Regions from separate parts of the Proteiniborus ethanoligenes genome, predicted to be linked through region 1. Evidence: predicted binding sites of a transcription regulator. Region 1 holds the regulator's gene; the other holds the start of a gene.
The links. Region 1 encodes LexA, which represses DNA repair genes until DNA is damaged. Its sites were predicted from a motif close to CNAACANNTGTTNG; they were not measured.

Region 1 (8,409 bases):
GGCCTTGAGGATATTTATATGCTAATCCAAAATTCAATATTAGACGAGCCTCCATTTTCTGTGAGAGAGGGTGGATTAATTAAAGATGATTTTAATACAGAGATTAAATCCCTTAGAGAAGCTTCTGCCAAAGGTAAAGAGTGGCTATCAAAGCTAGAAGAATCAGAGAAAACTAAAACAGGCATTAAAAATTTAAAAGTTGGATTTAATAAAATATTTGGATACTATATTGAGGTTTCAAAATCAAATATTAAGTTTGCTCCTGATTATTTTATTAGAAAGCAAACACTGGCAAACTCTGAAAGATATATTACTCCAGAGCTAAAGGAAATAGAGGATAAAATTTTAGGTGCAGAAGACAAGATGATAGCACTTGAGTATGAAATATTTGTTAGTATCAGAGACAAAATAGCCTCTGAAGTTAAAAGAATACAGGACGACAGTAAAGTTATTGCACAAATTGATGCCTTAAATTCCTTAGCTCTTACTGCATATAATAATAACTATATAAAACCTAAGATTAATTCTAATGGGATTATTAAAATTAAAGATGGCAAGCATCCTGTAGTTGAAAAAGTTCTTGAGGAAGGGTTATTTGTACCAAATGATACACTTTTATCTAATGAAGAAAATAGAGTTTTAGTTATTACTGGACCTAACATGGCTGGTAAATCTACATATATGAGACAAGTAGCTCTTATAGTTTTAATGATGCAGATAGGTAGTTTTGTTCCTGCAGAAGAAGCTGATATATGCATTGTAGATAGGATATTCACTAGAATAGGTGCTTCTGATGATTTATCTCAAGGCCAAAGTACCTTTATGGTAGAAATGAGCGAAGTAGCTAATATATTAAACAATGCAACCAAAGACAGTCTTTTAATACTTGATGAAATAGGAAGAGGCACTAGCACTTATGATGGTTTAAGCATAGCATGGGCAGTAATAGAATATATAAGCGATAATAATAAAATTGGTGCAAAAACATTGTTTGCTACTCATTATCATGAGCTGACAGAATTAGAAGATAGATTAAGTGGAGTAGTTAATTATAAAATATTAGTACAGGAAAAAGGTGAAGATATCATATTCTTAAGGAAAATTCAAAAAGGTGGAGCTGATAGAAGCTATGGTATAGAGGTTGCAAAATTAGCCGGAGTAAGCAGTGATGTAATAAATCGAGCTTATGAATTACTAAATGAATTAGAAAAAAGGGATATTAATAAATCAGAAATAGCTCTGTCTTCTAGAGAGCGACCAAAAACTTCTAAGGATAAGAACAGCTTACAGTTAGATTTTTTTAGTGTAAAGGAACGTAATATAATTGAAAAGCTTAAAAGTATAGATGTCGCTAACTTAACACCCATAGATGCAATAAACATCCTATATAAGCTTAGTAAAGAATCAAATGAAATATAGGTGATATAAATGAACAATCAAATTAAACTTTTAGATAACAGTACAATAAATAAAATTGCTGCAGGAGAGGTAATAGAAAGACCTGCATCAGTAATTAAGGAGCTTATAGAAAATTCAATAGATGCTCTGTCGTCTTTTATTACAATAGAAATAAAAGATGGTGGGAAAAACTACATCAGAGTAACAGACAATGGCATAGGTATTAGTCCAAAATACATTGAGCTAGCTTTTTTGAGACATTCAACTAGTAAGATTAATGGTGTAGATGATTTACAATCTTTATCAACACTTGGATTTAGAGGAGAAGCCTTACCTAGTATTGCTTCAGTGTCTCAGCTGGAGCTCATTACCCGAACAAAAGATAATATTGGAGGAGTACGTATTTCTATCAATGGTGGACAAATAATAGAAAAAAACGAGATTGGATGTCCAATAGGTACTACTATAATTTTAAAAAATTTATTTTTCAATGTGCCAGTAAGACAAAAGTTTCTTAAAAGTGATGCTGCAGAAGCCTCTAATGTTAGTGATATAGTATATAAATTAGCTTTGGGTAATCCTGGAATTAAGTTTAAGTTTATAAAAGATAATAAAGTAATTTTAAACACTCCAGGAAATGAAGATATTAAATCTACAGCTTATAGTCTTTTAGGAAAAGAATTTGTAAGCTCTATGTTTGATATTGAATATTCTGGAGATGATATAAAGATAAATGGTTTAGTTTGTAAGCCTTCATTTACTCGTGGCAATAGAAACCATCAATATACTTATGTCAATGGGAGATATATAAAAAATGAAGATATAACAGAAATCATAGAAGATTTATATAAAACTCTTATTCCAATTAACCGGTTCCCAGTATATATAATTTATATAAATATCAGCCCTGAGTTAATAGATGTTAATGTGCATCCTACTAAAACAGAAATAAGGTTTTCTAATAAAGAAGCTCTTAAGAAAATATTATCTAATGCTATAAAAAGTACTTTTTTCAATAATACTTTAATACCAACGGTTACTTTACCAACAAAAAACAAGACAGAGGACAATTTACAAGAAAAACAGGAATCATTTCTAGACTCTGTTAATGTAGAAAAAACACAAATTTATCAACAAGAACAGTATTTACATGATATAGAAAGAAAGCCTAGTTGTAAACACAATAAGTCTATATCAGAAAATGTAGATGTCGATGCAAGTAGTATCATCAGGATTCTGGACTTAAGTGTAAATGAAACAGAAGAGAGTCTTTATTATGAAAATTCCGATAGAGATGAAGCAGTAGAAAATAATACTTCAATACCAGAATTAAGAATTATAGGTACATTATTCGATACTTATATTTTAGCTGAGGATAAAATCAATAAAAATTTATATATGATTGATCAACATGCTGCACATGAAAGAATAATGTATGAAAAAATAAAGCATCAGCTTGAGCTAGATAAAGTATATATGCAACAATTGATTACGCCCCAAATTATCAATATGTCTCATGGTGAGATGCAATTGTTTAAAGAAAACATCAATATATTTATGAAATTAGGATTTGATATAGAAGAGTTTGGATTTAATTCAGTTGCTATTCGAAGTGTACCACTAGTATTTGGTGTTCCTGATGCAAAAAACCTATTCTTAGATATTTTAGATAATTTAATGGATGAAATAAAAACCAGCTATGATATAAGACTCGATAAGATCATGAAAATGGCTTGTTCAAGTGCAATAAAGGCAGGTTATAACATGAAGGAAGTAGAAATTGATATCTTGCTAAATGATTTAAGAAACGCTGATCAGCCATATACCTGTCCTCATGGTAGACCAGTGATTATCAAAATATCTAAATATGAAATAGAAAAAAGATTTAAGAGAGTACAGTAAAGGATGATTTGATGAATGAAATGAAACCACCTCTAATCATAATAACTGGTCCAACTGCTGTTGGGAAAACTAGTATATCTATAGAGATAGCGAAAAAATTAAATGGAGAAATTATTTCGGCAGACTCAATGCAGATTTACAGATATATGGATATTGGAACTGCAAAGATTTCAAGGAGTGAAATGGAAGGGATTCCCCACTATCTAATAGATGAAATAAGTCCAGATGAAAATTTTTCTGTTTCAGATTTTCAGTTGAATGCAAGTAAATATATAACTGCAATATTAGCTAAGGGAAAGTTGCCTATAATAGTGGGGGGAACAGGATTATATATTAACTCTTTGCTCTATGATTTAGATTTTAGTCAAGCTGTTTCAAACTGGGAATTAAGAGATAATCTTTTTATGAAAGCAAAGCAATACGGCAATGAATGGATTTATAATGAGCTGAAAAAAATAGACATTGAATCAGCAAATAGAATACATATTAATGATACTAAAAGGATTATTAGAGCTTTAGAGATATTTCATGAAACGGGAAAACCAATGTCACATTTCTATAAAGACTTTAGAAAAGAAAACCACAAGTATAATATAGTATTTATTGGCCTTACTATGGATAGGAAACTGCTATACGAAAGAATTAATAAGCGAATAGACTTAATGATTCAAAAAGGGTTAATTGAAGAAGTCAAAAGTCTATTACATATGGGTTATAGTGAAAATCTAGTATCAATGCAGGGATTAGGATACAAAGAGATTATACAATTTCTAAATGGAAAGTGCAGCTTAGATGAAGCTGTTGAAATACTCAAAAGAGATTCAAGAAGATTTGCAAAGAGACAATTAACCTGGTTTAGAAGAGAAAAAAATATTAATTGGATAGATGTTCATGATTTTGATAATAAGGATAATTTAATTGAACATATTGTTGAATACATAAAGGAAAAAATTAATTAAAGTAGAATATAGAAAACAAACAGGGAATTTATATTTTAAGTTATAAAATTTATAATTCTATAAGGGGAGGGAAAAAAGTGAAAACTACTATGAATTTGCAAGATGTTTTTTTAAACAAAGTAAGAAAAGAAAATACTGTTATTACAATTTTTTTATTAAATGGTTATCAACTAAAAGGCCAGGTGAAAGGCTTTGACAATTATACAATAGTTTTAGATAGTGATGGTAAACAAAATTTAATATACAAGCATGCTATCTCAACTATTATACCAAGTAAATCTATCAGTTTTATGAATAAAAGCAGTGATAGCTTTGAATAGAAATTTCTATTTACAGTATACAAAGCCTTTTAAGTATATTAAGACTTAAAAGGCTTTGTTATATAACGAATAAGAAATTCTACTTAATATAGAGTACCAAGAAAAGCTTCTTTATTTTCAATGTCATTATTGTTCTGATTGAAACTGTTGTTATCATATGTTACAATACATAAGATAACAATAATAGAAGGTGATATGTTGAACAAGTATACAATAGATATATTATGTAAACAATATGCGATTGGTGAAAATATTATCAATTATGTATTAAGCAAAGATGAAATTCTTAAAAAGAACTATTTAACTCACATTGAAGAAGTCAAAGAATATAATCAATTTAAGATTATACATGCAATGCAGAAGGCTAGACTAAATGCTACTCATTTTAATTGGACAACTGGCTATGGATATGATGATGTGGGAAGAGAAAAGGTAGAAGAAATATATTCGTATGTATTTAATACTGAAGATGCTTTAGTAAGACCTACAATTGTTTCGGGAACACACGCAATAACCCTTACATTGTCTGGTATATTAAGACCAGGAGATGAGCTTCTTTCAATAACTGGAAGTCCTTATGATACTTTACAAAAGGTTATTGGAATAAAAGGTAAAGAGAAGGGCACACTTATTGACTATGGTATTAAGTATAGAGAAATTTCTCTTGATTCAAAGGGAAAAATAGAAATTGAAAAAGTGATTCAATCAATATCAAAGGATACTAAGCTAATATTAATTCAAAGATCTACAGGATATAGTGACAGAAATGCCATAACTATAGATGAAATAAAAGAGGCTATAGACAAAATTAAGGCATTCAATGATAAAGTAATTATTATGGTTGATAACTGCTATGGCGAATTCATTGAAACTAAGGAGCCTACAGATGTAGGAGCAGATATAATGGCCGGCTCTCTTATCAAAAACCCAGGTGGAGGTATATCTTTGTCTGGAGGATACATAGTAGGTAAAAGAGACTTAATAGAGCTAGTTGCTAATAGAAGTACAGCTCCTGGAATAGGTAAGGAATGTGGCTTAACTTTTGGCACCACTAGAAACACCTTACAAGGTCTTTTTTTAGCACCCATGATAGTAGGGGAAGCATTAAAAGGAGCCCTTTTAACTGCTTTAGTATATAAAGGCTTAGGATTTAGAGTAGTACCAGATATTAATCATAAGCGTAGTGATATAATACAAGCAGTAGAGTTCAAATCCAGAGAAAAAGCGATTAAATTCTGTCAGGGAATACAAAGCGCTTCTCCGGTTGACTCTTTTGTAACACCTGAGCCATGGGAAATGCCTGGATATGAGGATGAGGTAATAATGGCAGCAGGGGCTTTTATACAGGGTTCTTCTATAGAATTAAGTGCTGATGGTCCAATGAGGGAACCTTATTTTGCTTATTATCAAGGTGGATTAACTTATAGCCACTGTAAGTTGGGAGTAATGATGAGTTTAAATAATTTGTATAAAAATAATTTAATAGAAAAAGATAAGCTGGTTTATTAAGCCAGCTTATCTTTTTCTACTTTACTTTATCTTACGAAATACTCCTGTTACTTTACCTAGAATCGATACATTTCTTGTTATGATAGGTTCCATAAATTGATTTTCAGGCTGTAGCCTTATATGGTCTTTTTCTTTAAAGAATCTTTTTATAGTTGCTTCATCGTCTAAAAGAGCAACTACTATATCACCATTATATGCAGTGTTTTGCTGTCTAACTAGCACAAAATCTCCATCTAAAATGCCAGCTTCAATCATGCTATCTCCTCTAACTTTTAACATAAAAACAGATTCTTTTTCTACAAAGTCAATAGGTAAAGGAAATGAATCTTCAATATTTTCTACAGCTAATATAGGTTCCCCAGCAGTAACTTTGCCAACTATAGGTACATTTATTATTTCCTTTCTTGGAAATGGAATAATATTGTCAACTCTATCTAAAATTTCAATCGCTCTAGGCTTAGTAGGATCTCTCCTTATATAGCCTTTCTTTTCAATTTTTTCAAGATGCCCGTGAACAGTAGAGGTTGATTTTAAGTTGACAGCCTTACAAATTTCTCTTACTGCAGGAGGATATCCTTTAGAATATATTTCACTTTTTATGAACTCAAGTATTTTTAACTGAACCGACGATAAGTCTTCATACATAATGGAACCTCCCAACACTCTATTTTCTGCTATTATAACATATATATAAATAAATAGCAAACATTTGTTCTATATTTTTTTAAAAAGCATTGACAAGGAACACATGTTCTATTATACTAGAATTAAAGAACAAATGTTCTACAGATAACGGAGGTATAGCTATGAAACGTAAAAGAATTAGAATAGCAAATAAAAAAAGATTTACTATTTTTTTATCCTTGGTATTTTGCATTATAACTATTTTAACAAGCAATATATCTAAAATAAGTTTAGCTTATAGTTCAAATAATAATAACTACAAAGAAATGGCCATAATTTCTGGTGATACGCTTTGGGAAATAGCTAAAAGAAATAATCCCTATAATCAAGATGTCCGAAAGATTGTCTATGAAATAATGGAATTCAATAATATGAAAACAGCAGAAATAAAAGCAGGCAGTGTTATAAAAATTCCTACATACTAACATAAATCATAAAATAGGCCCTCAGATAATAGAGGGTCTATTTTACGCCAATATTACTTACTATCATTATCCTGCTGTTCACGTATTTTATTGGATAGGGGATTGCTTTTTACGGCTTTTCTTAATCTTTCATCGTCAATGTGAGTATATATTTGAGTTGTAGATACATTTTCGTGACCTAAAATTTGTTGTAAGGCCCTAATATCAACATTCCCATACTTATACATAAGAGTTGCTGCAGTATGTCTTAGCTTATGTGTAGAATAAATCTCAGTATCTAAACCAGCATCTTTAATATATTTTTTTACTAAATATTGTACAGTTTTATTGCTAATTCTGCTTTTCCTATTGCTTAAAAACAAGGCGTTTGGTGTTTTTACTCCTTCTGTAGGTCTTACTAATAAATAATCCTCGATAGCTTTTATACATGCATCATTCAAGTAAATTGTTCGTTCCTTGTTTCCTTTACCTACAACAGTTAAAGTATCTCCTTTGATCTTGTCAATATCTATACTAACCAACTCTGAAAGTCTTAGACCACAATTTAAGAACAGTACAATAATAGCATAATCTCGTTCTTTATAGGTTCCATCTATTGAATCTAGCAGGTTTTCTGCTTCCTCTAGCGAAAGATAAACAGGATGTCTAACATTTGTTTTTGGTGATTCTAAATCTAGGGCAGGATTATTATCAATAATTTTAACCTTTGTATTCAAATACTTAAAGAAAGACCTTATACTAGCAACTTTCCGAGCCTTAGCATGATTTTTGTTGTTACGATCCTTATCAACAAAAGATATAAATGCATATAGGTCTTGTAATGTGACTCTTTGAATTATACTTTCATCTACATCAGATATATTTATTTCGTCAAAGGGAATACTTTTATCAACTAATTTATATCTGAGCTTTAAAAACCGAAAGAGGGTACGTAAATCAAAAAAATACTCTTTTGTTGTGTTTTCAGATTTTCCTTTGATGGTTTCTATGTAGTTTAAAAAATCTTCTAATATTATTGGTAGATTATCCATATTTTCACTCCTTATTATACAAAATATACATTTTGTATAATAATATTCTACATTTTTTCGCAAAATCCTTCTACATAATCTACATATTTTAATATTATTTTTTTAATCTCTATAGTTTTCATATAATTTAGTAGAAGATTCACCGAATATTATAATCTGTTATTTAAAAAAAGCTCGTCAC
Region 2 (8,409 bases), on a different contig from region 1:
TGTAAATAATGAACCTTTAGTTTATAGGCTGTCTGATGATGTTAAGGAAACGGTAGCAGAATTAAATCAAAATGACCAGGTTAAATTCTCTTACAACTTGAATGAATATGACCAGATGGTTATTATAAGTATACAAAAAATAAAAGGTGAGTAATTCACCTTTTATTTTTACTCTAAGCTTTTATTTATAACCTCTAGCATTTTTTCTGTAGGCTTGAAGATAAACCTATATTTTTTTGACTCCCTTTCAAATTCTCCTGCGTAGTACTCGTCATGTTCTCTAGAGCATACAAATTTGTAGGTCAATGCAATTTCTTTATCCTTTTTTTTCACTTCTTTATAAGGCTTTAAGCTAGTTATCTCGTCTAGCTTGAGCGTTAAAGCTATGTTTCTTTTTTTCCCTATTATTCTTTCAAATACTAGTGTATCCTCTTCTATTGAGTATACAAAATGTGACATTAGCTTCATGATTATTAGAGTACAAATCCCAATGGAAGCAATGAGTACTACTACACTTGCAATACCAGCATACTTTTCGCCTAAATAGTTACATAAGGTTATTAAATAGTTTATGAAGATTATTCCTAGTAGTATAGATAAAACGATCTGCCAAAAGGGTCTTTCTTTTTTTTCTACAACTACTATTGATGAAATTCTCATATAATTATTTCCTTTCTAACATAGATTTTTGTCATGTGTCAGTTTCTGATTCTCTATATTGAAAACAATTTAACTTATATACTATAATACATCCTTTCTACTATGCTTTTCAAGACTTAGTATAGTAACTACAATAAATATTTTACATTTTTCCTTATTATTAGTTCTTATTATCTATATAAAAACACATTTTTTATGATATAATGTAAAAACAAAGACTTATTTTATATTGTTTTGTAAATTTTTGTAATGGAGATGATAATATGAAGGTCATCCTATTGAGTATTTTGCTAATTCCTGTCTTAATATTTCAGATTTTTATTTTCGTAGATATTATTAGTACTATTAAAGTACCTACAAACTCTGCACCGGTAGGTATGGGAAGGATTCATTTTAACAATGAAAAATCTTCAAAGAAGTCTAGGATAAGAGTAGTTAAATAGTTATAGCCCAGGATAATCCTGGGCTATATTTTATTCTTCTTCTAAAATACTTTTTTCACTCTCATAAATAGGTACTTCTGTTTCTTCTTCAGGCTCTTCAACCTTACTACTAGCAGTTAAGGATACTATTACTTCACTTAGCTCAGTAAATATTTCATAGTTTTCATCTTTTGCAATATCAAGATCAGAAAGAACTATGTTTTGACCAAAATCAAGAGAAGATACATCTACTGCTACATATTGAGGTATATACTTAGGCAAGCATTGTACCTCTATTTCCATTAGCTGCTGCTCTACAACTCCTCTTGTTGCCTCTTCTACTGATTCTCTTCCTTGAATAGCTATTGGTACACGGATTCTAACCGGTACATCTGCTGATAGTCTTTGGAAGTCTGCATGTAATACTGTGGCCATTACTGGATCTCTTTGAACTTCTTTAATTAATGCAGATACTGCTTCTCCCTCTAGTTCAATTTCAATTCTTCCAGTTTCCCCATACCGGTTAAGAAGTTTGTTTAATTCTAGGGTTTCAAGCCTAATGGTTTGTGTGTCTTCACCATGGCTATATATAACTCCAGGTGTATATCCTGAAGCCCTAAGCTTTTTTGAATTTATTCCACCTAATTCTTTTCTGTTTTCCGCTTTTATTTTTGGTACTCCCATTAAAATTCCTCCTTTAGTTTTTATGGTATATATATATTAAACCAGAAATTTAAGAAAATTTCAAATGAGGCTAATTTCGGATTGTTTTTTTATGCTTTAGATATGTAATTCAGCTCTTACAATATCTATAATATATATTGCAATACGATAAGCAGAATAACCCCTGGAACTCCTAAAAATCCTGCTATAAGTGCTGTTACAGGATTAATAGCTACTGATATACCTACAAATCCTCCTAAAAGATTTACTAGCAGCAAAAGGATTCCTCCTGTTATTCCATTAATAATTAATTTTAATAAATATTTAATTGGAATTATAAGAAGCCATCCTAAGAAATATAAAAGGATTAGCCCACCTGCGTAAGCAAGTATTACACTGATTTCTATTCCCAATCCCATTTTCTCACCTCTATGTATGGAATATTAGCTCTTCATAAAAACAATAGGAATATTATCTTTCATAATATTCCTGTTGTATTTCTAATATATGGAGTTTTGAGGACAAATATTACAAGCTATTATTTAAATTTTCTGCTCTTATACCCTTTTCTCTTGCGTTCTTCAGTAAATAAAGATATTTTGTTCTAGAAGCCTCCATATTATGTATTGCGTAATCTATTAGTCCAGGCTCTACTACACTTTGAAAATACAGTTCTGCATTTTCCCATTCCTCAAGAGCTTTATTTAGTTCAGTTAGAAGCCTTTCATCTTCAGTTATTTCATTTGTTCCTAAATTATTTTTTAGTTTACTAAAAAAGCTATTAATATTTACATTCATCCCCATAGTCTTTACTGTTTTGTTTTTCGATTTATCCACATTCATACCCCTTTCTTTCAAGCTTTACGGTATGATTATTAACTTTTTGTGGATAAGTTATACATTTTTGCATATAGTCTATAGTATTTGATTATCTATCTTTGGGTATACATATAATGCATATATAAATTATAAAAGGAAGGGTATCCCTTCTTTTAATTGGAGAAAGGAGGTTGGCTAATGAATGAGCTTTCATCAAAAAAATGTATTCCCTGTAGCATTGGTGCTGAGCCTCTAACAAAAGATGAAATAATCCAGTTTCATAAATCTCTAGATAAGGAATGGAAGGTAATTGATTATCAAAGATTAGAAAGAAGTTATAAATTTAAAAACTTTAAAGAAGCCTTAGATTTTACTAACCAAGTGGGTGAACTAGCAGAAAAGGAAGGCCATCACCCTGATATTTACCTTTCATGGGGAAAGGTCCTAGTAAAATTGTGGACTCACAAAATAAATGGGCTCCATGAAAATGACTTTATTTTAGCTGCAAAAATTGACGAGCTTACTAAGGCTTAAGAAACAAGGGATAGAATACTACCTTTCAATCAAATAAGGAAAGCTGTTCTAATTTTAATGTAATAAGATTAGATGCAGTTAAACCTATTAGTCTAATATCTTGTGTTAATCTAATTTCGTCTAGAAGATTAACTGCCAGCTCAAATATATCATTATAGCTACTAATATAGTTGTTTAAGGTTTTACTTTTTGTTTGAGTTCTAAATTGGATATCCTTTATCTTTAATGTTATTGTCTTGGCTTGAAGATTTTTACTTTGTAGGGATGCTTCTATCTCTAATGCAAATCTATGAAGATAGTCTTTAAGTATTTCTTTATCCTTTGTGTATTTTGAAAAGGTACGTTCTGTCCCTAGAGATTTTCTTTCACGAGTTGTATTTACCTCTCTCGAATCAATACCACGGATTCGATTATATATTTCTATGCCTGATTTCCCAAAAAATTCTACCATAAATTCTTCTGAAAGCCTCATCAAATCTTCGACTGTATATATGCCTATGTTATTTAACCTTTTTGAAGTTTTTTTCCCGATTCCGTAGACAGATTTAACTGGAAGTGGTAATAAAATACTAGGCACCATGTCTTCTGTAATAATTTTTAACCCATTAGGTTTATTCCAATCTGAGGCTAGCTTTGCTAAGAACTTATTATAGGAAATACCTATGGACATGGTTAAGCCAGTTTTTTTCATTACCTCTTCTTTTATTTTTTGGGCTATTTCAATAGGATTTATTTCTATGTTTGAAACATCTAAATAAGCCTCATCTATAGATAAAGGCTCGACTAAATCAGTAATACCGTATAAAATATGGAAAACCTGTCTGGAAACCTCCTTGTACCTCTCCATTCTAACAGGCAGAAAACACGCCCTTGGACATTTTTGTTTAGCCATAAAAATAGGCATGGCAGAATGAACTCCGTATTTTCTAGCTATGTAGTTTGCAGTAGTTACTATGCCATGATTGCTTAAGCCTCCTACTATAATAGGTAAGCCCTTTAATTTAGGATTATCATGCTCTTCAACAGATGCATAAAATGCATCCATGTCTACATGAATAATATGGAGTTTCTCAGCTTGACCTAAGTATTTAGAAGTATAGATAGGAATCACTCCTTAATAAAGCCTATTTTATACTTATATTATAATAGAACATAAGTTCTGTGTAAAGCTTAAGAATAATTAAAGAGCCTAGAATAATCTAGACTCTAAAGCTAATCTTTTCGTGAAAATTCAACCTTCCATATACCATCTTTATTCTTTGCTAATCTAAAGTTAATTCTGCTTCCTGGTGAATTTGAAGGATCATTTTTTATTTTAATATCCTCCCATGATAATGTTGCTCTTGTACGGTCTCTAAAATAATCTATTTCTATATTTACGGGATTCTCAAAGTACCTACTAAAATCTATTTCCTCTTCTTTCTTACGCATGGCTATGTGTTCTTTTTTATCCCAGCCAAATTCTGTATCTTCTTTGGTGTATAATTCCCACTGTGCTTCAAAATTGCCTTCCTTATGGCAATGAAGATAAAGCTTTAATATACTTATGACACTTAGTCCATTTAGCTCTTTTTCATCAAAATTTTGTATAAATCTTTCATATGCTTCTTTTTCATTGTCATTAAGAACTAAAAAACCTCCCCTGCCTACAACTGGCAATGGTCTATAATCATCTATACTAATGTATTGAACAAGTCTATTGTCTACTCTATAGGATATGGTTATGGTATAATCCCCTGCATAATAATATGCCTTAGGATGAATATCCCCTTCTGGGTCCTTCCATTCCTCATCATAGACTTGCCATCCGTCAGGCTCACCTAAAACACCCATTACCATATCTGTAGTCATGGCTCCTGCTTTAATGCCATAGCTTTCTCTTGTATCTATTCTACCTATGGTTCCATAGGTATAGCTGTTGTCGTTTTTCATATATCCATCTGTATAAAATACTACATCCTCATATGCTAAATAAAGTCCTCCATATAGATAGCCTATGTCTAGTGGCTCTCCCCAATTTTTAACTACTTCCTCCGCTGGAGAATTTAGCCCAAATTCTACTCCATCTACAAAGCCTTCATATGCTGATTTTAGATTTTCATTATATGCATATCTATCATTACCAGGCTCTATAATCTCTATAGATTCCCTTATCTTAGAGGCTGCTTCAGTAGTCCTTTCATAGGATTTTTTTAGCTCCTCATTATCATGGGGATATGCTATATCCGTTGGATACGCCCACCCAAAATAAAACTTATTATTTTCGCCTATATATTCTAAATTATATATAGAATTTAGCTCCTCTAAATCATCTCTAGTAATTCTCTCCTTTTGATATGCTTCAATTCTAAATACTGTTCCTATCTTGTCATAAGGATAAGCTCCGTAAACATCTTTGTTGATGAAAAATACTCCACTGCTTTCCTCAAGGATTTTAAATTTATCAAATATTTTTTTATCCATAGTAAGTACAAATCCAAAGTTTTCATTTCTATATATTATCTGTTCTTTTTTATTAGTCAATGTGAATATAGTTGTAGCTCCTAGAAGTATAATTGCAATCGGTGTAATCAGAAGCTTTGGCTTTTTGAACTTCATAACATTTTTAACTCTAGCTTTGATGTTGCTTTCACCAAAGAAAAGAAAGTTTCCCTGCAATGTATGGCTTTGCTTATCTGCAATATTTATTAAAGAGCTAGCATAAGCTTTTCTAATATCATCTTCCCAAGCCTTTACTACCTTCTCGTCACAGGATAGCTCCATGTCTTCGTTAAAATACTTAGCAGATAGCCAAACTATAGGGTTAAACCAATGAATACAGATTGCAATAGACCAAATTAGCTTAAGTATATTATCAAATCTTCTAATATGATGTATTTCATGTGCTAGTATTTGCATCGATTCACTAGTATGGATATTATCTACCATGGAAGCTGGTACAATAACTTTAGGCTTTAGCAATCCATATACTAATGGGCTTTGAAGCAAATCTAATGAGTATATACTAATATTTCTATTAAGCTTCATACTTTTCTTTATATGGCTTATATCAATATCTTTGATTATAGTTGCTGTATCCAGCACTTTTGATGCATTATAATATCTTATGATGCTCCTTATGATTAAGAATATCATACCTAGAACCCATATAATGCTTGCACCTAGAAAAATTATTTGAAGCTGACTATTTGGAGTAACAGTTGCTGCAGCATTTCCTTGAGAGATAGTAGTGCTATTTGATACTACATTATTTATGTTATTTTGCATTGCCTCTGTTTCTATATTCCTGCTTACTCTGCTTATTATAGTTGTTGTATTAGGCATAAAGTTAAATAAGCTCAAGCTTGAAGAAAAATTTATAGGTAAAATCAGCCTAAATAATACAATGAACCATAAATAATATGAAAAGCTTTTCGGAAGATATTTTCCTAGAGCATTTCTGATTACACCTATAAATAATGCAATTATTGAAGCTATAATGCTCATGCTAATAATTGTAAAAAAAATACTCTCAAGCATGTTACATACCCCCTAATCCAATTTATTGACTATTTTTTTTAGCTCTTCTATATCTTCTTTAGATAGGTTTTCTTTTTGTAAGAAGCTTGCAAAAAATGATTTAATAGAGCCTCCATAAACTTTATCTATTAGCTCTTCTGTTTCTACTCTCTGGGCTAATTCTCTCCCCACTACTGCCCTGACAATTGAATCTTCATTTGAAATTATTCTCCTATCTACTAGTCTTCGTATAACCGTATATGTGGTTGATTTTTTCCATCCTAATTTCTCCCTTGCTAACTTAACTAGGTCCGAACTTTTTATAGGCTCGTTATCCCATAATATTTCCATAAATTTATACTCTGCATGGAATATTTTTATATCATCCATAAGATTACCTCCTTCGGTCTAACTCATTAAACCTATTTGTTTTAGTTTATTCTATTAGACCAAATTTGTCAACATTATTTTGAAGTTTTTGGTGATTTGTTAAAGGCAAAACAAAAACTAGGCAATATTACCTAGTTTTTATTTAACCAATCTATTGTGCCTTGCAATACAAGTGCTACTCCCTTCCACAGTTGACTTTCATCTATGTCGAATTTAGGATTGTGATGTGGGTAGTATTGCCCATCTATTTCTCTAGGGTTGCTTAAATAGAAAAAGGTGCCTGGGGCTTCCCTAAGAAAAAACGACATATCCTCAGCTCCCATTACGGGTGTTTTCATTTCTACTATATCTTCTTCGCTTACTATTTTTTTAGCTGATTCTACAAAGGTTTTTGTGAATTCCTCTGAATTTACCAAGGCTGGATAGCAATATTCGTATTTATATTCGTAGCTTCCTCCATGTGCCATGGTTATGCCTTTTACTATTTCCTCTATTCTCTTGGCGATTCTATGTCTAGTGCTTTCATTTAAGGTTCTTATTGTTCCTTGAATTTCTACTATATCAGGAATAATGTTATGATTAAAGCCTCCTTCTATCCTTGTTACGGATACTACTGCAGGCTCTACTGGATTAATTTCTCTACTTACTATGGTTTGTAGTGCTAATACTACCTCTGAGGCTATTACAATTGGATCTATGGATTGGTGAGGATAGGCTCCATGGGCTCCTTTGCCCTTTATTTTAATATGCATTACATCTACTGCTGCCATCATTGCTCCATAACATACGCCTATTTTCCCTGTTGGTATGCCTTTCCCTAGATTTCCTAGATGAAGTCCCATTACTGCATCTACCTTTGGGCTCTCCATAGCCCCTTCTTCTATCATAGGCTTTGCTCCTCCTGGATATTCTTCTCCTGGCTGAAACAACAGCTTTACATTTCCTCTAAATTTATCTCTATTTTCATTTAGTATCTTAGCTGCTCCAAGTAATATGGCTGCATGCCCATCATGTCCACATGCATGCATGTTTCCGTTTGTAGACTGAAAATCTAGTCCTGTTTCTTCTTTAACTGGAAGCCCGTCAATATCCGCTCTTAAGCCTATGGTCTTTCCTTTACCATTGCCCTTTATAAGACCTACTATTGCGTTACCCTTTACTAGTGTATGGTACTCTATCCCCATTTTATCTAGTTGGGCTGTGATATATTTTGCAGTCTGTGGCAAGTTTAGTCCTACTTCTGGTATTTGATGAAGCTCTCTTCTCCAATTTATTATTTCATTTTCTATATTTTTTGCTCTGTCAATTATATTAAGCATTTATGTCCTCCTTCTTTTAAATTATGAGTTTTTAAGGTATCTAGTACAAAATAACCCTTACCTTTGTATATATTTATAATATTACTGTAATTAATTCTCTCTTT

Region 2: BLV37_RS07065 (DNA polymerase IV) is a predicted target of LexA. The motif match lies at 4,246-4,259, and genes of this name have one in related genera.

The regions. Positions count from the first base shown of each region.
Region 1 is NZ_FNQE01000009.1:65,183-73,591, reverse strand. It holds gene mutS (DNA mismatch repair protein MutS) at 1-1,419, shown strand, start outside; gene mutL (DNA mismatch repair endonuclease MutL) at 1,429-3,300, shown strand; gene miaA (tRNA (adenosine(37)-N6)-dimethylallyltransferase MiaA) at 3,321-4,259, shown strand; gene hfq (RNA chaperone Hfq) at 4,349-4,579, shown strand; gene BLV37_RS05180 (methionine gamma-lyase family protein) at 4,775-6,088, shown strand; gene lexA (transcriptional repressor LexA) at 6,110-6,733, opposite strand; gene BLV37_RS05170 (LysM peptidoglycan-binding domain-containing protein) at 6,895-7,197, shown strand; gene BLV37_RS05165 (tyrosine recombinase XerC) at 7,251-8,228, opposite strand.
Region 2 is NZ_FNQE01000014.1:15,509-23,917, forward strand. It holds gene BLV37_RS07030 (protease complex subunit PrcB family protein) at 1-154, shown strand, start outside; gene BLV37_RS07035 (hypothetical protein) at 169-660, opposite strand; gene BLV37_RS07040 (hypothetical protein) at 924-1,103, shown strand; gene BLV37_RS07045 (50S ribosomal protein L25) at 1,134-1,766, opposite strand; gene BLV37_RS07050 (pro-sigmaK processing inhibitor BofA family protein) at 1,892-2,164, opposite strand; gene BLV37_RS07055 (YaaL family protein) at 2,274-2,582, opposite strand; gene BLV37_RS07060 (4a-hydroxytetrahydrobiopterin dehydratase) at 2,763-3,098, shown strand; gene BLV37_RS07065 (DNA polymerase IV) at 3,124-4,209, opposite strand; gene BLV37_RS07070 (M56 family metallopeptidase) at 4,311-6,617, opposite strand; gene BLV37_RS07075 (BlaI/MecI/CopY family transcriptional regulator) at 6,630-6,986, opposite strand; gene BLV37_RS07080 (M20 metallopeptidase family protein) at 7,118-8,305, opposite strand.